One region of the Serratia sp. 2723 genome, then DNA from elsewhere that is predicted to be linked to it. Evidence: predicted binding sites of a transcription regulator. Region 1 holds the regulator's gene; each other region holds the start of a gene.
The links. The regulator CRP, encoded in region 1, controls carbon source genes, mostly activating them, when cyclic AMP is high. The targets are predictions, from matches to a motif close to ATGTGANNNNNNTCACAT.

Region 2: the regulator CRP is predicted to act here: its motif matches at 2,204-2,221, upstream of mlc (sugar metabolism global transcriptional regulator Mlc).
Region 3: the regulator CRP is predicted to act here: its motif matches at 2,478-2,495, upstream of srlA (PTS glucitol/sorbitol transporter subunit IIC).
Region 4: the regulator CRP is predicted to act here: its motif matches at 2,126-2,143, upstream of ABIE29_RS10475 (nucleoside-specific channel-forming protein Tsx).

What each region holds. Positions count from the first base shown of each region.
Region 1 is NZ_JBNDIN010000010.1:131,196-136,406, forward strand. It holds gene argD (bifunctional acetylornithine/succinyldiaminopimelate transaminase) at 1-1,051, shown strand, start outside; gene ABIE29_RS16030 (YccS/YhfK family putative transporter) at 1,094-3,169, opposite strand; gene crp (cAMP-activated global transcriptional regulator CRP) at 3,226-3,858, opposite strand; gene ABIE29_RS16040 (OsmC family protein) at 4,240-4,647, shown strand; gene ABIE29_RS16045 (LysR substrate-binding domain-containing protein) at 4,653-5,211, opposite strand, start outside.
Region 2 is NZ_JBNDIN010000005.1:149,871-155,081, forward strand. It holds gene bioD (dethiobiotin synthase) at 1-627, opposite strand, end outside; gene mlc (sugar metabolism global transcriptional regulator Mlc) at 895-2,112, opposite strand; gene ABIE29_RS09565 (LysR substrate-binding domain-containing protein) at 2,257-3,159, opposite strand; gene ABIE29_RS09570 (MFS transporter) at 3,304-4,560, shown strand; gene ABIE29_RS09575 (TetR family transcriptional regulator) at 4,688-5,211, opposite strand, start outside.
Region 3 is NZ_JBNDIN010000009.1:116,100-121,310, forward strand. It holds gene srlD (sorbitol-6-phosphate dehydrogenase) at 1-453, opposite strand, end outside; gene srlB (PTS glucitol/sorbitol transporter subunit IIA) at 464-826, opposite strand; gene srlE (PTS glucitol/sorbitol transporter subunit IIB) at 845-1,825, opposite strand; gene srlA (PTS glucitol/sorbitol transporter subunit IIC) at 1,841-2,389, opposite strand; gene fbaB (class I fructose-bisphosphate aldolase) at 2,634-3,683, opposite strand; gene ABIE29_RS15160 (GntR family transcriptional regulator) at 3,909-4,595, opposite strand; gene ABIE29_RS15165 (mannitol dehydrogenase family protein) at 4,697-5,211, opposite strand, start outside.
Region 4 is NZ_JBNDIN010000005.1:335,632-340,842, reverse strand. It holds gene ABIE29_RS10490 (APC family permease) at 1-623, shown strand, start outside; gene yddG (aromatic amino acid DMT transporter YddG) at 717-1,610, shown strand; gene ABIE29_RS10480 (hypothetical protein) at 1,695-1,967, shown strand; gene ABIE29_RS10475 (nucleoside-specific channel-forming protein Tsx) at 2,360-3,238, shown strand; gene ABIE29_RS10470 (hypothetical protein) at 3,299-3,472, opposite strand; gene ABIE29_RS10465 (serine hydrolase domain-containing protein) at 3,941-5,211, opposite strand, start outside.

The DNA of each region.
Region 1 (5,211 bases):
GCACTGCCATCCGGCCCTGGTTGAGGCTTTAAAGCAACAGGGTGAAACCTTATGGCATACCAGCAACGTATTCACCAATGAGCCAGCGTTGCGTTTGGCCAGTAAACTGATCGCAGCCACCTTCGCCGACCGGGTATTCTTCGCCAACTCGGGAGCGGAGGCTAACGAAGCGGCCTTCAAGCTTGCGCGTCATTACGCGATTACCCGCCATAGCCCGTATAAAACCAAGATCATCGCGTTTAATAATGCTTTCCATGGCCGTACGCTGTTCACCGTTTCCGTGGGTGGGCAGCCAAAATATTCCGACGGCTTTGGGCCGAAACCGGCCGATATCGTCCATGTGCCTTTCAACGATCTGGCCGCGGTGAAAGCGGTGATGGACGATCACACCTGTGCGGTAGTGATGGAGCCTATTCAGGGTGAAGGGGGCATTACCGCTGCCGATCCCGTCTTCCTCAAGGGCGTGCGTGAACTTTGCGACCAACATCAGGCGTTGCTGGTATTTGATGAAGTGCAAAGCGGTATGGGCCGCAGCGGCAAGCTGTTTACCTATATGCATTACGGCATTACACCTGACATCCTCACGACAGCCAAAGCGCTGGGCGGCGGTTTCCCGGTGAGTGCGATGCTGACCACCGAAGAGATCGCCTCGGTGATGCAGGTTGGCACTCATGGTACCACCTACGGCGGCAACCCACTGGCCTGCGCTGTGGCAGAGGCTGCGTTGGACGTTATCAACACACCGGAGGTGCTAAGCGGTATTGAACAGCGTCGTGGGCTGTTTGTTCAGGCTTTGCAGGAGATCGGTAAGAAATACGATGTGTTCAGCGATATTCGTGGCATGGGGCTGTTGATTGGTGCAGAGCTGAAGGCAAACTATCACGGCAAAGCGCGTGATTTCCTCACCGCCGCCGCCGCACGTGGCTTGATGATCCTCAACGCCGGGCCAAACGTGATCCGTTTTGCGCCTTCTCTGGTGGTTGAGCTGAAGGATATCGATGAAGGTATGGCGCTGTTTGAGCAGGCCGTGCAGGATGTGATTAAGGCTTAAGTCATTCGTCGGGGCCGAACTTCAGCATCGGCCCCGGCAACCTCAGCTTTCCCGCAGTTTGCGCTTCAGCCAGATCCCATGATGTGGGCGCTGGCGCCACGCCAGTGACGAAATGGTATGCATCACGGTCAGGTGAGAAAGGATCCGCCGCAGGTGGCGTTCCATCTCGGTTACCGGCATGTCCGGGTGCAGGTCCGGTGGCTGCATGATGCTGTTACTGGTACTCGGGCCGTCATATTCCAAGCGCTGCTGGCAGCTCTGCAAAGCTATCTCAGAGGTTTGCAGATACTCCTGAGCCAGTTTTGGCGTCAGCATATAGTGCTCGCGCGCCAGAATGGTCATCGCATTCAGGTGTTCAACGATAAACTGGTTATGGGTGATCCACAGCCGCATATCTGCCAGATAATTCGATTCAAACCCCGGTTCCTGCATTGCCTGATTGAGCGAGGTAAACAGGGCGTTATGCGCCTGATTGACCTGCATACGCGTGTAGGCCAGTTCGCTGGGGTCCGGCTCCTGTTCTTCAAGCAATAAGCGTAATGCCGTCTGATCGTGCTCCAGCGCCTGATGGGCGTTTTTACGTAGCAGGCCACTCTGCCACTGCGGCCATAGCCAGATCGTGCCGCCAAACACCAATACGCAGCCGATAAGGGTATCGATCAGGCGGGGGACCAGGAAATGGGTGCCATTCAGCGCCAGGAGCTGCAAGGTGTAGACGGCGGTCACGGTGAAGCCCATCACCGCCAGCCCGTAGTTTTTCCGCAGGATCAGATAGGCTGCCAGGGTGATCGCCAACATGATGCTCAGCGTCACGTTCTCCGGCATCTGCAGTTGCAACAGCCCGGCGGCAATCACCAACCCGGCCAACGTGCCGAGGGCACGGTGCTGGATCCTCACCCGCGTAGCGTTATAGCCGTTTTGGCTGACCAGCATGATGGTCAGCAAGATCCAATAGGGTTTTGGCAGGTTGAACAACATGCCCAGGCTGCTGCCTGCCGCCAGAATGACCCCCAGCCTGGTGGCGTTGCGCAGGGCGTTGGATTTGAATGACAGATAGCTCACCACCGCGGGCCAGAACGGCAGCCGTGACTGATTGGCCATCAGATTGCGGCGGTAAAGCGGGTGCTGGGTGCGCAGCAGGCGTGCGATGCGGCTGAAGTGGTAATAGCAGAACTGGCCAACCGGATTATCTGCGTGTTGTGAGGCCACTTTTTCCAGCGCCGCCAGCTCATTCTTCATACTGAAACGCGCAGAGTGTCGATGATAGAGAATATCGTCGGCCACCACCCGCAGGCGCGTGGCGATCACCTGGGCGTTGCGGCGGATAATCGCTTCGGCCTGGCTTTGCTCCACCAGCTTTTGCACTTCTTCCGGCAGATGCAGGCTGACGGTGATGTGCTCTTGCAAATCGAGCGCCACCTGAAACGTGCGTTGCAGGCGCTTCTGCTCCAGGTTATCGGCATGGGGCAGGAAGTTAAGCTGTTGGTATAGCAGACTGATCAGATCCATCACTTGCTGTTGGCGTTGCAACAGCGGCGGCAGGGCCGTTTCAGGAACGGTGTGCTGCGTCAGTAATGAGTATTTGGCTTCAAAATAGTCCGCCAACTGCATATACAGCTGGCTTAAGGATTCGCGCATCGGCTGCTCTTTCCACAGCTTGAACCAGGCCCAGGTAAACAGCCCGTACCAGGCGGTGCCAACGATATACAGCAAAGGGGCATACCAGATTGGTACGGTGCCTACCATGCTGAGGGAAAAGATGGCGGCAACCAGTGCGGCTGGCAGCAGGCGTGCATGTAGTGGGCTGATCTCACCGCTGACGCCGAGTAACAGCGCCATTGCCAACATCAGCAAGGGTAACGGCAGGTCCCACAGCAGGGCTTGTTGCAGCAGAAAGCTGCTGAGTGCGAATAGAGAGCCACCTACGATCAGGCGTTTGAAAAAGCGTTTGTGTGGCGTATCCAGCCCGGCAATGTTGCAGCAGGCGGGCACCAACGAGAACAGCATGCCGAGTTGCAGGTTGCCAATCAGCAAACCAAACGCCACCGGCAGGCACAACACCAGCGTTTGCCGCAGTGCGTAGTTGACTTCCGGGTGGTAGATCAGACGGCGCCACATGGTTGGCTATTCAGCAGGCAAAGAAACGGCGCATTGCTGCACCGTTTCCCTGGGGATTAACGCGTACCGTACACGACAATGGTTTTGCCGTGTGCGGAGATCAGGTTTTGATCTTCGAGCATTTTCAAAATACGACCGACGGTTTCACGTGAGCAACCGACGATTTGGCCAATTTCCTGGCGGGTGATCTTGATCTGCATGCCGTCTGGGTGAGTCATGGCATCAGGTTGTTTTGCCAGGTTCAGCAAGGTCTGTGCAATGCGACCAGTAACGTCAAGGAAGGCGAGGTTACCCACTTTCTCTGAGGTGACTTGCAGGCGGTTAGCCATCTGTGCGGACAGGCGCATCAGGATATCCGGGTTTACCTGGATCAACTGGCGGAATTTCTTGTAGGAAATTTCAGCCACTTCACAGGCGGTTTTGGCCCGTACCCAGGCGCTACGCTCCTGGCCTTCTTCAAATAATCCAAGCTCGCCGATGAAATCCCCCTGGTTAAGGTAGGACAGGATCATCTCTTTGCCTTCTTCATCTTTAATCAGCACCGCGACGGAGCCTTTGACGATGTAGTAAAGCGTTTCGGCCTTTTCACCTTGGTGAATCAGCGTACTCTTTGATGGATATTTGTGGATATGGCAATGAGACAGGAACCATTCGAGAGTCGGGTCTGTTTGCGGTTTGCCGAGAACCATTCGCTGTTATCCTCTGTTGTTATCGCTGCCTTGTATCACAGGGGTCAGAGTTCCCTGTAAAACGTGCTTATAGCCTGGTGTTTTAATTGTGGCTATCAACAGGTTTTGAGGCGTGTTATAGAAATACGCTTGTGCTCTAGCATATTAACTTGCGGGGAGTGCTGCAAGCTACATTCTGTTAACATACCAATATAGGGGCCTTTCCTTGGACGTATCCCTGAAATCGGTGACCTGGAAAGAGTTATTGCGGCTCTGTTTGTAGCACAGAGTGAGGCGGGTGTCTTGTGTTGTCTCGCTTCAGCATGATTAGCATCAGGTTACGTTGCCAGAATGTATGCGAAAGCGTACCCTGTTTTTAAGAAATTAACCGGAGTGTGTAACATGCAGGCAAGAGTTAAGTGGGTAGAAGGGCTGACATTCCTGGGTGAGTCTGCGTCCGGCCACCAGGTTTTGATGGATGGCAACGCGGGCGATAAAGCGCCAAGCCCGATGGAAATGGTGTTGATGTCCGTCGGCGGCTGTAGCGCCATTGATGTGGTGTCGATCCTGCAAAAAGGGCGTAACGATGTGCGTGACTGTGAGGTAAAACTGACCTCTGAGCGCCGTGAAGAAGCGCCACGTCTGTTTACCCATATCAACCTGCATTTTATTGTCACCGGCAAAGGGCTGACCGATAAGACTGTAGAGCGCGCGGTGGATCTTTCCGCCGAGAAATACTGCTCCGTCTCCTTGATGTTGGGTAAAGCCGCCAGCATCAGCCACAGCTTCGAAATCCGCGAAGTGGCGTGATCCTCCTACCAAGGGTAGCGCAGGCAGTGGGCTCGCAATAAATCAAGAAATCGCCGTGCCGTCACGGTTAGCGGCGATTTTTGTGAATACAGTACGCAATATTGAGCCTGTGGTAGCGTGTCGATAGGCAATGTTACCAGCCGATGCTGCAAATGGAACGGTGCGCTCATCGCCCGCGCCACGATAGTCAAATAATCCGCCTCCAACACCATATTCAAGCCGCAGGTCACTGAATCCGAGCGAATGGGCGATCGGCTCAATTGCTGATAGAAAGTGCCCAACACCGCGCGCAGCTGCTGGTAATAGCCCATATCGGTTTCCGGCAATAACCATTTGGCGTCACGTAGTTCATCCAGGCAGTTTGCCTGAGCCAGCGGGTGCCCCTGGCGCGCAATAATGCCAAAAGAAGCGTTGAACAGCGGTTCTCGTACCAGATCCTCCAGCGGCAACTCCGGGCTGACGGTACCTACGGCAAAATCCAGGCGGCCTTCGCGCAGTGCTGGTAGCAGGGTAGAAAGCTGCGCCTCACGGATCAGCAGATTGGTTTGCGGAAACGGCTGTTTG
Region 2 (5,211 bases), on a different contig from region 1:
ACGTTGTTCCGCGCGCGGCAGATACGGGATCTCCCCCAGCAACGGAGCCGGAATACGCTGCTGCATCGCATCGATAGTTTCAGCATAGTGCGCTAAACCAGGGTTGATACGATTAGCCACCCAGCCCAGCAATGGTAAGCCATCGTTAATAATTGCCTGTGCGGTCAATAACGCGTGGCTGACACAGCCCAGCTTGATCCCAACCACCAGGATAACCGGCAGTTGTTCCTGCACCACCCACTCGGCATAAGGACGGAGATCGTTCATCAATACCCGCCAGCCGCCGCTGCCCTCAACCACTACCGTATCGGCCTTGGCGGCAAGATGGTGCAAACCACGGCTCATCAGTCCGTAATCAATATCCTGGGTTGCATGGGCATGAAACACCTCATCCAGGCAGGTGATCGGATTGATTTCGTCATAGGACAGCGGCAATGAGGAAGAGGCCTGTAAAACTAAAGCGTCTCTATTGCGAATGCCTTCGCTGGTTTCCTGGCAGCCTGTCGCAACGGGCTTATAACCCGCTACTGAGCGACCTTGCGCGGCGAAAGCCTGCAATAAACCGCGAGAAACCACAGTTTTGCCTACGTCGGTATCCGTGCCTGTAACAAATAAACGCTTTAACATGAATAGATTGCCTTGAACCTCGTTAACCTGAAAAATCGCCGTAAATCACGACGAGAGTCGTCCTACGGCAAAAGTCTAGGGGATGCAACTCAACAGGGGCTTGAGGTAGCTCAATCTTTTGGCGGTAAATAATAAGAAACTCTGATAAGAATAATTAATATAGCCGATGGATTTCAGGTTGTAGCGTTGTTACCTGCACTTATCCACCTCAGTCACTTACCAAAGCTCCTGAGTATGAATAAGCTTGTCGCCTAACTACAGGGTAAATCAACCTTGTAGCAACTTGACCAGCAAAGAACCGTTATACATGGCTTCTTTTACCAGCGCGGCTCCCGGCATGGTGCCTTGGTTGAAGAATTGGGTGGATTCCACTTGCACATGCTCGCTGTACGCAGGCAAGGATTGCTGACGAATGCACGAAGCAATCGCCGGATGCAGGATTTCTGCGGCACGGTTCAACGGCGAACCTACCAGGATTTTTTCCGGGTTGAACAGGTTGACCATGATCGCCACGATGCGCCCAACGCTGTGCCCGACGCCAAGAATAATATCTTTGGCCAATTGATCCCCTGCCAGCGCGGCGTCACATAAGGACTCCACGGTCAATGGCGCGCCATGCAGCATCGAAGACATCGACCCTCCCAGACGTTGCTGGGCAATTTCCAACATGTTTTCAATGCTGGCGACCGTTTCCAGGCAACCATGGTTACCGCAATAGCAGCGTTTTCCGTAAGGATCGACCTGTGTGTGACCAATCTCCACCACGCTGCTGCTGCCCGAATGCAGTACGCGTCCGTTAGTGATCACCCCTGCGCCGACGTTATGATCGATGACGACCTGAACGACGTTGTGGCTGCCACGGGATGCGCCATACAGCGCCTCTGCCATTGTCCAGGCACAGATATCATGCTGAACATAAACCGGCAGGCCCGTCAGTGCCTCTAGCGCTGGCCCCAACGCCATTTCGTTGATGTCATAAAACGGCATGCGGTGAACAATACCTGCAGCGGTATCAATCATGCCAGGCAGCGTGATGGCGATGGCGGTTAAACGTTCCAGTTTGCTTTGGTGGCGGATAAAAAACTGGTCTACTTCGCTGACGATGCGTTGTAATAATGGCTCAGGATGTTCGGCTGTTAGCGGCAGCAGTTCTTCAATCACCAGCTTGCTACTGAGATCGCGCAACGCCAGGGTAATAGTGCCACGGCTGATACGTGCAGAAAGGTAATGCCAGGCTTCGGTGTCCAGCACCAGGCCAACGGCCGGGCGGCCACGGCTACCAACTTCCTGATATTCGGTTTCTTTAACCAGATGCGCTTCGAGCAGTTCACGCACTATCTTGGTGATACTGGCTGGCGCCAGCTGTGCCCGCTTGGATAATTCGATGCGCGAAATCGGCCCCAGCCGATCTATCAGCCGGTAAACTGCCCCTGCATTGGTTTGCTTGATCTGATCAATATGCCCAGGCTGCCCATCCGCAATCACACACCCGCTCCTGCTATTTTTCGCGCTTCTAAATAAAGATTAGAGGCTATGGTGGGGCTTTTGGAATACAGCGTCAACTATTTGATTCGTTATGTGATTAACAGCACAGATTCACCGAGATTTCCGTCCAAAAACGTCTCTTATTTACCCAGCTTTTGGCCCGAGCATCAGCGCCATTAACGCCTTGGCCGCAGCCGTTAACGGCCTGCTGCGATGATGCACCAACCAGACCTCGGTCATCGCCTCGGGTTCGGCCAAGGGGAGATAGGTCACCCCATCGATCTTCACCCGGCCAAAGGACATCGGCAGAATGGAAATCCCCAACCCGGCCGCGACCAGACCGATAATGGTCATCGCTTCTCCCACTTCCTGCGTGATGTAAGGGGCGATCCCGGCATTGGCCAGCAAAGCCAGAATTTCGTCGTACAGTGCGGTGCCGACTTCACGGGAAAAGAACACGAAGGGTTCCAGAGCCAAATCGCTGAAACGCAGCGTGCCAGTTGCCTTTTGGGTTAACGGATGGCCATTCGGTACCACGGCAAGCAAGGGCTCGCGTAATAACAACTGATGCTGCAATGCCTCCGGCAAGCGGGTATTGCGCATCACGCCCAGATCCAGGTCACCGTTGAGCAGCGGCTCAAGCTGTTGCTTGGTGTTCACCTCGCGCATTTTGATATGCACATCTGGAGATAACTGGCGAAATGCTCGCAAGCTACGGGAAACCACGCTGATAAACGGAGCCGAAGAGGTGAAGCCAATCGTCAGTTCACCCAGTTCGCCACGCTCCAGGCGCGCCGCCTTCTCTGCCGCCCGGTTGACCTGGGCAAGCACCTGATAGGCTTCTTTCAGGAACATCTCCCCCGCCTGGGTCAGGCTGACATTACGATTATTGCGCGCCAGCAAACGCGCCCCCACCATCTCCTCCAGCGCCTGGATCTGTTGGCTAAGGGGCGGCTGGGAAATCCGTAACCGCTCTGCAGCCCGGCCAAAATGCAGCTCTTCGGCGACGGCGACAAAATAGCGCAAATGTCTGAGCTCGATATTCATACTTTAAACATCTTAATTAGGTTGATTAATATATTAGACAAAAAACTGGCCGCTCCCTATGATTTTGTGATTCAAAGCCTGTTTTTCATCTCCCGAACCCGGTAAGGAACAGTTGTGACAACCGTTTCGCGTTCTGCGGCCAGTATGCCAAAAACGCTGCCAGCCCCTGACAGTGCTCCAACCACCAAACGCACCACGCTAAATAAACTCCCCTACATCGAACGCGGTACACCGCAGTTTATGCGCGTAACCTTGGCGTTGTTCTCTGCCGGGCTGGCTACCTTTGCGTTGCTGTACTGTGTGCAACCGATCCTGCCGGTGCTTTCGCAAGATTTTGGCATTTCCCCGGCCGAAAGCAGTCTTTCTCTCTCCTTCTCCACTGGATTGTTGGCCATAGGCCTGATGTTTACCGGTCCGCTGTCAGATGCGATTGGCCGCAAGTCGGTGATGGTGGTAGCCCTGCTGTTGGCGGCAATCTGCACGCTGATCTGTGCCTTCATGACCAGTTGGCACGGCATCTTGCTGATGCGGGCGCTGATTGGGCTTTCGTTGAGCGGGGTTGCGGCCGTCGGTATGACCTATCTGAGCGAAGAGATCCACCCGAGCTTCGTAGCCTTTTCTATGGGCCTGTATATCAGCGGTAACTCGATCGGTGGGATGAGCGGGCGCCTGGTGACCGGGGTGCTCACCGATTTCTTCTCCTGGCGGATCTCGCTGGCGGTGATTGGGGTGTTTGCCCTGGCGGCGGCCTGCATGTTCTGGCGCATTCTGCCCGCGTCCAAACACTTTCGCGCCAGTTCATTACGGCCAAGAACGCTGCTGATTAACTTTAAGCTGCATTGGCACGACAAGGGTCTACCGCTACTGTTTGCCGAAGGTTTCCTGCTGATGGGCAGCTTTGTGACGATGTTCAACTACATCGGCTACCGCCTGCTGAGCGATCCTTATCATCTTAGCCAGGCCATTGTGGGTCTGTTGTCAGTGGTGTATCTCACCGGTTCTTACAGTTCACCCAAAGCGGGTGCCCTGACCTCCCGATTTGGCCGCGGCCCGGTGCTGCTGGCGTCCATTATCATTATGCTGCTCGGGATACTGATCACCGCCCTGGCCCCTGTCGCGGTGATCTTTATTGGCATGATGCTGTTCACCGCCGGCTTCTTTGCCGCCCACTCGGTTGCCAGCAGTTGGATTGGCCGCCGCGCACGCCGAGCCAAAGGCCAGGCTTCTTCGCTGTATCTGTTCTGTTACTACGTAGGTTCCAGCGTTGCCGGTACACTGGGCGGCCTGTTCTGGCATAACTTCGGCTGGGGAGGCGTAGTCGCCTTTATCAGCGTGATGCTGTTGTTGGCCCTGCTGGTTGGCCATTATCTGAAGAAATTACCGGAAGCCGCGCGTATTTAATCCCTTGCTCAGGGAAAACAACCAAGGGGCACACAGGCTGTGCCCCTTCTGCACTTATTATGACTGGGAAGCACTACCGTCGTAATTTTTGCTTGATTGGTATTTGCCGCGTTTTCCATCATTCATTTTATGGGGCTGTTGCCAGGCGTCGGGCTGCCTCTACGACAGAAGCTCTCCGTCTGGCATGCTCTTCTGTGCTGTCTGGCCCCGTAAACATACGCGCGACCTGTGGCACTGCAGACCACCATCCGGCAAGAGCCAATATCAGAAAAGCCAGGTGATCCGCGTCGAGGGCCTGGGTAACAACTCCCTGATGCTGTCCGTCAGCTACGGCCTGAACCTTGTATCCATAGTATTCACGTCGCAGTTCCTCGTCCGGCACCTCTGCATCATAAGCTAGACCTTCCCAGCGCATAAGCCTGCTAAGCTCAGGGTTCTCGAGGTGATAGTCATAAGCCCGCCCCGCGTAATCTCCAATGTCTTCGACAGCAAAAGATTGTACAGGCACAGCTAGCGCCACTTTGGCCAACTCATTGCGTAACACGACTGCGAATAACGCCGATTTGTCACCAAAGTAATTGTAAACACGTTCTTTGTTTACTCCTGCCAGCCTGGCAATCCGTTCATGGGTGGTGCCATTCGGGCCAAACT
Region 3 (5,211 bases), on a different contig from region 1:
ATTATGCTTGCTGCCGACCTTGCCGGATTTAGAGTTGATTTGAATGATGCGCCCGGCGATACCGTCGCGGATCATCAGGCGAGAGAACTCGCGGGCACACAGGAAATAACCCACCAGGTTCACCTGCAAGGAGCGGTCAAAATCCCCCAATGGGAAATCGGTGATCGGCGCGGCTTTGGCAATCCCGGCGCTGTACACCAACAGGTTTGTCTGACCGAAAGCCCGGTCGACCGCACCAGCCAGCGCGATAACGCTGGCCTCATCGGTGGCATCGGCCTGGAAACCGATGGCGCGATCGGCCCCGAACTCCTGATTGATGTGCTGTGCCACCAGATTGGCGTTGTCGGCATTCAAATCGGCGACCGCAACGCGATAACCCGCTTCAGCCAGGCCATGGCACAGGAAAGCACCCAACGTTTGGCCACCGCCAATCACTACAGCTACTTCAGACATGATCTACTCCTTATGCGATAAATTTCAGTGTGCTGCCTAACGGGATATCAGCGGGCGTGCTGCCTGTTACGTGGATCGTGCCAGGGAATTCGGCCTGAGTTTCGCCATCAAAACGCACGGTGATATGGCCCAGTTCGCGCAGGTTCTGGGTGGCAACTTCTCCGACGGCGGTGATGGGGTAGCGCCGATCGCCAAGCTCCATTACGTCCCCGGTTTGTAATTCACCGGCGGTCTCGCCGTGCTGGTGGATGAAGCAATACTCTTCAATATCTGCCGGTGCGCCTTCTCGGAAGGTGATCAGCATGTTGTCCAGCAGTGCGTCACGGGCGCAGCCGCCAATCTGGGTGATGGTGGTCTGGAAAATGGTGCTCATGGTTTTCCTCCGGGCAATTTATTGATAGATAAAGGCCGATGCGGCCCAGGTGATCAGTACCGTAGGTGCGCCAGTGAGGAAGCGCCCAACCAGTACCGAAGGGACGCCGACACGCACCGTATCCTGCTTGGCCTCTGCCAGGGACAGACCCACCGGGATAAAGTCACAGGCGGCCTGGGCGTTAATGGCGAACAGCGCCGGGAGTGCCAACTGAGGGGGGATATGGCCAAGACCAATCTGTACGCCCACCAACACGCCGATGACCTGAGCGATGACGGCGCCAGGGCCGAGGAACGGCGAAAGCAGGGGGAAGGAACAGATCAGCGCCAATGTCACCAAGCCGATTGGGCTGTTGGCCAGCGGCGTCAGGCCGTGGGCGATAAAGTCACCGAGACCGGAGGCCATGATGATACCGATCAGCGCCGAGACGAAGGCCATAAACGGTAGAATGGTTTTCAACACGGTGTCGATGGTGTCACGGCCAGCCTGGAAGAACACCGCCACCACCGAGCCCATGCCCATACCAACCTTGGCCAGCAAGCCGTCGCTTTGTTCGGTGATTTTCTTGCTGGTGTCGTAGTCGCGGGCTTTCGGCTGCGCCTGGGGGGCGGGAGCCTCAGAACCCTCGGCAATCTCGACCAGGCTGATATTGTTTTCCCGCACGCCGGAAACGTAAATATCCTCCAGAATAAACTGCGCCAGCGGGCCAGACTGGCCGGTCGCGTGGATATTGATGGTCGGAATGCGCCGTTTAGGGTAGATACCGCAACGCAAAGTACCGCCACAGTCGATAATCGCCAGACCGATTTCTTCCGCCGGTGGTTCACCTTCCTTGAAACCGTCTACCGCAGGCCAGCCGGTCAAATCGCTGAGTTTGTCGACGATCGCCGGGCGAGTACCGGCGGTGATATAGACGATCTTCTTGCCAGGCGTAATGGGCAACTGCAGTGGGCCACCCCAGCCGCTGGCCCCTTTCTCGATACGGATGTAAGCACTCATGCTGCACTCCACAAATTAAAGTTGAACCTGGCGATCCAGTTGGATGCCCATCTTGCGTTCAAACACGCTGGTGGTGAGATCGGTGATCCAACCGCGGAAGAAGTTGGTGAACAGCCCAACCAGGAAATAACTCACTGCCAGAGGAGCCAACGGCAGGCCAAGCGTGGTCAAACCGCTGGCAACTCCGAGGTAAACGAACAGTTCGCCAGGGTTGATATGGGGGAACAGGCCGTTCATGGAGTGGCAACTGTAGGAGGCTGCGGCGTAATAACTGGGTTTATATTTCTCTGGCATAAAACGTCCGAGACTCAACGTCATCGGATTACAAAACACAAAGGTGCCGATCAAGGGGAGTAGCAGGTAGCGTGAAACCGGGTTACCGGCACAGCGCTGTGCCAAACGTTCGATACGTTCCTGGCCAACAAACTTGATCAACGCGTTCATGATAACTAACAGGCTGATCAACAACGGTAAAATGCCGGTCACCATACCGACAAACACTTCCCCGCCTTTTTGGAACAGGCCGATAAACCATTCGGCTCCGTGGGTTATTAGCTCAATCATTTTATTCTCCTGTGATGGATGCTATGGCCTGGAGCGAACTGCGGCTCTGTCGCCATGACCCTACAGTAATCACTTTATAGCTATTATTGTTTTAAATAGATCACATTTTGAAAGATAAATATTTTATTGTGAAAGATTGATTTGAAAGAAAAGAAAATATAAATGCAAAGGCAGTGGGTATGAGGGAATGAAAAAAGGCCCAGCAGTGCTGAGCCTTGATGACTAACATTATGAAATATAGCGATTAAGCGATGGTGACGCTGCTGTCGAGGTAGGTGTCTTGCACGGCATTGATCAGGGCGATGCCATCCTTCATCGATTTCTTGAACGCTTTACGCCCCAGGATCAGGCCCATCCCGCCAGCCCGCTTGTTGATCACGGCGGTACGCACTGACTCTTGCAGATCGTTTTCCCCTGCCGCGCCGCCAGAGTTGATTAAACCAGCACGGCCCATGTAGCAGTTTGCCAACTGGTAGCGCACCAGATCGATTGGGTGATCGGTGGTCAGCTTGTCATAGACGCGATCGTCGGTATAACCGAATTTGACCGCACGGTAGCCGCCGTTGTTCTCGGCCATTTTCTGTTTAACGATATCGGCACCGATGGTGGCCGCAATGTGGTTGGCTTGGCCGGTCAGATCGGCGCTGGAATGATAATCGACGCCATCCTTGTTGAACGCAGGGTTACGTAGATAGGCCCACAATACGGTCACCATGCCCAGTTCGTGAGCGCGCTCAAAGGCGATCGAGATCTCTTCAATCTGGCGGCGTGATTGCTCGGAACCGAAGTAAATGGTTGCACCAACCGCCACCGCGCCCATATTGAATGCCTGCTCAACGCTGGCATACAGGGTCTGGTCGTATTGTGTTGGATAGCTCAGGGTTTCGTTGTGGTTCAGTTTGACCAGGAACGGGATCTTATGGGCGTAGCGGCGGGAGACCGAAGCCAGCACGCCGTAAGTGGAAGCCACGCAGTTACAGCCAGCTTCGATTGCCAGCTCAACGATATTTTTCGGATCAAAATAGAGTGGGTTGGCGGCAAATGAGGCCCCGGCAGAGTGCTCCACGCCCTGATCGACCGGCAGGATCGACAGGTACCCGGTGCCCGCCAGGCGGCCATGGTTCAGCAAGGTTTGCATTGAGCGCAGCACGCTGTTTGGGCGGTTGTTATCGATCATCACTCGATCAACGAAATCGCCACCGGGCAGATACAGATTTTCAGCAGGGATGGTAGTACAGCGATGTTGCAAAAGGTTTTCCGCTTCCCTACCTAACAATTGTGCAATATCCGTCATGATTCACTCCCGTTAAAGCTTCTTTATACACCGGTAACTCTGGGTATTTGGCCACCGGCGTAGTCAAAAGCGGTGATTGAAGCTATGCAAAAGATACTAATCAAAACCTGATGATGCGAAGAGACAATAGATGCGATTGAGAAGAAATGCTATTTAGAAGGCAAAATTTGCGAGTGAGCGCTTGTTGATGGCGTCCCCTTTCCTGGTCGGAGAGGGGAACAGCTTTTACTCGGCTTCAAACCAGTCGGTATTTTGCAGGGCAATTGGGGTGATCGAGTAGATCATCTCCTGCAAATGCTCGTGAATGGCCCGCTCCGCGGCATCCGGATCCTGGGCTTTCAGTGCCTCAAAAATGCGGTAATGCTGGTGGATCAGATTCTCCGGCGGTGACACTTCGCTCAGGCTGAGGAAGCGCACCCGGTCCATCGTCGCTTTGATGGTCTCGATGGTTTCCCACGCCAGGGCACAGTTGGCCATTTGCGTCAGCAGATGGTGGAATTCGTCGTCCAGCGCCAAAAACTCGCGGATCTGATTATTCTGTGCCGCCAGCTCCTGACGATGCAGGTTATGCTCCAGCGTCATCAGTTGCTCGGGGGTGATGCTGGTGGCAACGCGTCGCACGATGGCACACTCCACCGCCTGACGGATAAAGCGCCCGTCGGCCACCCGTTTGGCGGAAATTTTCATCACGAAGGTGCCGCGCTGCGGCAAGATCTGCACCAGTCCCGCTTCGGCCAGTTTGATAAAGGCTTCGCGCACCGGCTGGCGTGAAACACTGAAACGGGTGGAGATCTCTTTCTCGGAAAGCAACGTGCCCGGTGGGATGGTGCAATCGACAATATCTTTGCGCAGGAAACGATAGATCTGCTGATTGACCGGGACGTTATTCGTGAGGATGTACGATTCTGACATGGCGACAATCAATATATGAGGGTAATAGTGAATGCCACCATACTAGCAGATTAACCCGTGAAAGAGGGCGGATAAATCCACCCACATTCCATGCTTTTCTATTAACGCGCCAGTACTCTTGCCAACGTCGCTTTAGCTCCCCGCGCCAACAGCGCCAGATAAGCACTGGTCACGGCATTGACGAAGCGTTGATTATCCGGCAGGTCGCGTCCGAACACCGAGGTCATTTGCAGTAACGCCGTCACGCGAGGCTCACCTTCAGCACTGTTGGCGACGCGCTGGGCAATTTCCTCACGCAATGGATCGCTGATGTCGATCGGTTGACCCTGTTCATCCTTACCCCCGACGTAACGCATCCAACCCGCTATGCCCAGCGCCAGGCAATCAAAATCACTGCCGTTGGCCAGATGCCAGCGCACCGGATCCAGCATGCGCTGCGGCAGCTTTTGCGTACCGTCCATGGCGATCTGCCAGGTGCGGTGTTTCAATGCCGTGTTGCGATAACGTGCCAGCAGGGAATCGGCGTATTTCTCCAGATCGGTGCCCGGCGTGTTGAGCGTTGGAGCCTGTTCAGCCAGCATCAGATGGCGGGCGGCATTGACGTAATGCCCATCCT
Region 4 (5,211 bases), on a different contig from region 1:
TCTTCATTACCGTATCGTTCTTTATTCAGCTGTTCTTCCCGACACTGGAGCGTTTCAAACAGCCGGATGCGGCACTGCCAGAAATCGCGCTGTATGTGGGCGGCATGCTGTTCCAGTCAATCTTCCTGTGCGTCACCTTTATCAACACCCTGGCTTCTGGACTGGCTTCCCACGCCAGCGTGTCCAGGCTGCTGTATGTGATGGGGCGCGACAATGTGTTCCCGGAAAAATTCTTTGGTTACGTGCATCCTAAATGGCGCACGCCAGCGCTTAACGTGTTGCTGGTTGGTTTGGTGGCGTTATCGGCCTTATCGTTCAATTTGGTGACGGCGACTGCCCTGATCAACTTTGGCGCGCTGGTGGCCTTTACCTTCGTCAATCTTTCGGTGATCAGTCACTTCTATATTCGTCAAGGGCGCAACAAGAGCTGGAAAGACCGCTTCCATTACCTGATTTTGCCGCTGGTGGGGGCGCTGACGGTAGGGATCTTGTGGTTGAACCTGGAAAAAAGCTCCTTGACCATGGGGCTGCTGTGGGCGGCGCTTGGGTTTGGCTATCTGGCCTATCTTACCCGTCGTTTCCGCCAGCCTCCGCCGCAGTTGGAACGCCAACCTCAGCAGTAAAGATACGGGCGCAGCGCTGCGCCCTTTCTTTTTCCCCTCTAGGGCAGTAGAGTAAAAAAACCGCACAAAAATAACCGATTGGATCCTACGCTAATGCCTCCGTTGTCCGCTTCTCATAAAGCCACCTTGCTCGGCCTGCTGGCCATTGTGTTATGGAGCAGCGTGGTTGGCCTGATCCGCAGCGTCAGCGAAGGGTTGGGGGCGGTCGGTGGGGCGGCGATGATCTACAGCGTGGGCACGTTGTTTCTGCTGGTGGTGATGGGTGCCCCCAAGCTGCGTGAGTTCCGCCGTTCCTATCTGATCCTCGGCAGCCTGCTGTTTGTGCTGTATGAGATCTGCCTCTCGTTATCACTGGGCTATGCCAGCAACCGTATGCAGGCCATTGAGCTGGGGATGATCAACTATCTTTGGCCCTGCTTTACGGTGCTGATGGCCATCCTGTTCAACGGGCAAAAGGCCAAATGGTGGGTGGTGCCTGGCTTGTTGCTCTCCCTGTTCGGTATCGGCTGGATCATGAGTGGCAGCGGCGGTTGGTCACCGGCGCAAATGCTGGCTAACGTGCGCAGCAATCCGTTGAGTTACGGGCTGGCGTTCAGTGGAGCGGTGATTTGGGCCATCTATTGCAACGTGACCAAGAGGATCGCCCAGGGCAAAAACGCGGTAGTGCTGTTTATCTCCCTGACCGCGCTGGCGCTGTGGCTGATTTATCCTTTCAGTAATGAAAGCGGCATGCACTTCAGCCTGCCGGTTGTGGTGGCGTTGCTGTGCGTGGGTTCGGCGATGGGGGCTGGCTATGCCGCTTGGAACGTCGGGATCCTGCATGGCAATATGACGCTGCTGGCGACCGTATCTTACTTTACCCCGGTGCTGTCATCGGTGTTTGCCGCTGTGGTACTCAGCACTGCGCTGACTCTCAACTTCTGGCAGGGGGTGATGATGGTGACGTCAGGATCGCTGATTTGCTGGCGGGCTACCCGCGCCAATTAACGCTTATTTTTGCTTTGGCGAGCAGCAAAGTCATGAATTTCGATCTAATCTCAAGGTAAGTGCTTCGCCAGAAGGAGTGGGAAAATGAGAAAAGATATTCAATTTATTCAGCAGCCAGCGCTAAATGGTCACAGCTTCAGCACCGGCGATATCGTGCGCCTGACCACCTCTAATCTGCCGCATGAGTATCAGTTGGATGTGATGATCCTGCGCCGTGACGATAAGCTGATCCATGGTTCGGTAGTCGTGGCCTCGCCGAAAATCGATATCCCCGTCAGCCAATGGGAAATTGCCACGGGTGATGAGGTGGTATTCCGGCAAGAGAACATTGCCAAGGCCGTACCCGGAGCCCGCTGAAAAAACCAACCGGTTCGCCATGTAAGGGGGGCCGTATACTGGGCCAGCCTGCCACTAAGCCGACATAAGCGTCGGCTTTTTTACGTGCTTTTTCACTCCAGGTTAAAATTTGGTGTCGAACACAAAGACACCAAAAATCGTCGATTGAAAATTTATCGATATGATGAAAATCACATCAAAAATGTTTTGCACTGCAATTTATTTTGAAAAATGAGAACGCAATCGATTACGCAATGATAAAATGCCTAACTGGATCACAGATTATTACAGTGAGTGCTTTCTATAATGCGCACGGCAACCAGTAATAGGTAACCGTTTGTTTACAACAGGCGTCGCCAGACTCATATCATTCTAACGGGCAGGGAATGGCCCACTCAGCATGTGGTATTAAAATGAAGAAAATAGCTCTCGCAGCAGGTGTGCTTCTCTCCGCGTCTTTCAGCCCCGCTTCCATGGCGGCAGAAAGCAAAGACAGCCAGTTTCTGTCAGACTGGTGGCATCAGAGTGTCAACGTAGTAGGCAGCTACCATACCCGCTTCGGGCCGCAGCTGAACAATGACGTGTATCTGGAGTATGAAGCCTTTGCCAAGAAAGACTGGCTGGATTTCTATGGCTATGTGGACGTGCCAAAGTTCTTCGGCACCGGTAACACGCCAAACCGCGGCATCTGGGATAAAGGTTCACCGCTGTTTATGGAGATCGAACCGCGCTTCTCTATCGACAAACTGACCGGCACCAACCTGGGCTTTGGGCCGTTCAAAGAGTGGTATTTTGCCAACAACTACGTTTACGACATGGGGCGTAACAACGCCTCCCGTCAAAGCACCTGGTATATGGGCCTGGGCACCGATATCGAAACCGGTCTGCCGATGAGCCTGTCGATGAACATTTATGCCAAATACCAATGGCAGAACTATGGTGCATCCAACGAGAACAGTTGGGACGGCTATCGCTTCAAGGTGAAATACTTTGTACCGCTGACCGAAATGTGGGGCGGCAACCTGAGCTATATCGGTTTCACCAACTTTGACTTTGACTCCGATCTGGGCAGCGACAACTTCGTAGTGAATGGCCGCCAGGCGCGTACCAGCAACTCTATCGCCTCCAGCCACATTCTGGCGCTGAACTACGATCACTGGCATTACTCCTTTGTGGCGCGTTACTTCCATAACGGTGGTCAATGGCAGGATGGGGTGGATATCGGTACGCCGCAGGGGCCAATCAAGTCTACTGGCTGGGGTTACTACCTGGTTGCCGGTTATAACTTCTGATTTTCCGTGGTATCAGAAACAGGAAACCCCGCGCTGGCGGGGTTTTTTTCATCATTTTAGCTAACTTTCCGCGGGTAAATGTTTAACCGGCATAAACAATTTACCCTTGATAACGTAGCACTCATTGTCGATCCAGTTGAGGATCTGCTCACGGCTGACACCTTCAAATTGTGCATAGCGATAAATATCGCCATTAAAGTGCAGCTGGATGTACTCCATCAGCGTCATGTGCATGGGTATAACTCCTAAACGCCCAGAAATAGCGGTATCGCCATGCCGAGTGGTTGAGGTTCGCAAGGCCTAAAGGTAAATTATCAGCAACAAAACCGCAACGAAAAACACTGAAAAGAGGCGTGTCGGCAGTGAAAAATAGTAAAGGAATTCCCGCATAGGGCGGCGGGAAATAGCGCACTATCATTTATCGATGACATAAGATGGGTTTGAGGTGCAACGAAAAAGAGCAGGTTTACTCATCTTCGCAGCCCACTAAAATTACTGGATGGCTTATTTGGCCGCAAGAAAAATCTACGGAATTCACTCGGATATCATGAGTAGTTTTGAGCATGAACAATTTTTTGTCTTCTAACCACGATCTATTTTTTTATAACTGGCGTGAATGATAGGTCGAGCAGTGACCTGCTGATGAGGCAAAGCGGCTAAACGGGCGCACAATGCGGCGCCCCTACAGAGCGTGGCGAACTTTTACGTGCGGGCGCTGATGTTCTTTTTGAACGTCAGTACCCGGCTACGGCTGGCGATCAGATCGACCTGGTAACCGCGGAAATACAGACAGAACCGATTCAGGCTGGGTCCATCGTTGCTTTCAACCAATATCCTCCCATCTCCCAGCGAACTCAGGGTGCCTGTTTGCACCGCCGGGCCGACCCCGATGTGGATCTGGTTGCCGCAAATTTCGAACGCGGTGCGGTATTGTGGATGATACCAGTGCCCTTGAACCTGTTTGAGACAAACCGTTTCGCTAGCCACCGGCAGAAAGCGGCGTGCAACGTGGCCAACTTCACCTTCTATGGCTTCACCTGTCCACTTAAGACGCATTGGCTGATGGGCCGAGAGCGATACCGCATAACCGTCTTCACTTTGATACAGCGGTTCGTTGCTGCCCAGATAAGCCACGTTGCCCCCTTTAACCTCCAACCAATAGGGTTCCGCCCGGGTGGCGTAGATCCCATCTGGGATCGCCGTGCTGCGTTGGGGCAGCGGTTCACTCAGCAGCGCCGCCATCACCTGTAAAATGATGGCAAAGCTGTCACAATCTTCACGGTTAGCGACCAGCAAAGCACCGGCTTGCCGGTCTGGCGCTAGCAGAAAATAGGTCTTATAACCGGCATGAGAACCGCCGTGGCCCAGTAATGTCAGGCTGCCAAGCGGCGTTCGCGCCAGCCCAAGTCCATAATGGCTGATTTGGCCCTGGCTGAGCCGACGTGGGGCACTGAGCTGCGTCAGAACCTCTTTGCCTGGGCCGCTATTGGCCAGCAGGCATTGCAACCAGCGGGTGAGGGCGTTGGCGCTCCCTGTCAGGCTGCCAGAGGCGGAGAGATGCAAACCGGCGCTGGTCTGCTGCCAACCTTTAGCCGTATGCCAATAGCCAGGAGCTAGCCCAGGCACCACATCAAACCAGCTTTCGGGGGCTTGTAGCTGCACGTCCAGAGGGCGGGCCAGATGTTGCTGAACCAGAGCATCAAAAGCGTACCCTTTAGTCTTCAGCGCCGCCTCTACCAGGCGGTAGCCGGTATTGGTGTAGGCGATCTCACTGCCCGCCGGGTAGTTGAGCCGGGTTAAATCATGGATAAACTCCATCACCGGTTGGGCCTCACTGACGGTGTTGACCGAGATGCCAAGCAGCCCCAGCGTTTGTCGAATATCGGGTAGCCCGCTGGTCATGTCCAAAGCCTGGCCTACCGTCACCTCCGCCAGTTGTCCCTGCAGTTCGGGCAGTAGATTGCCAAGGCGAT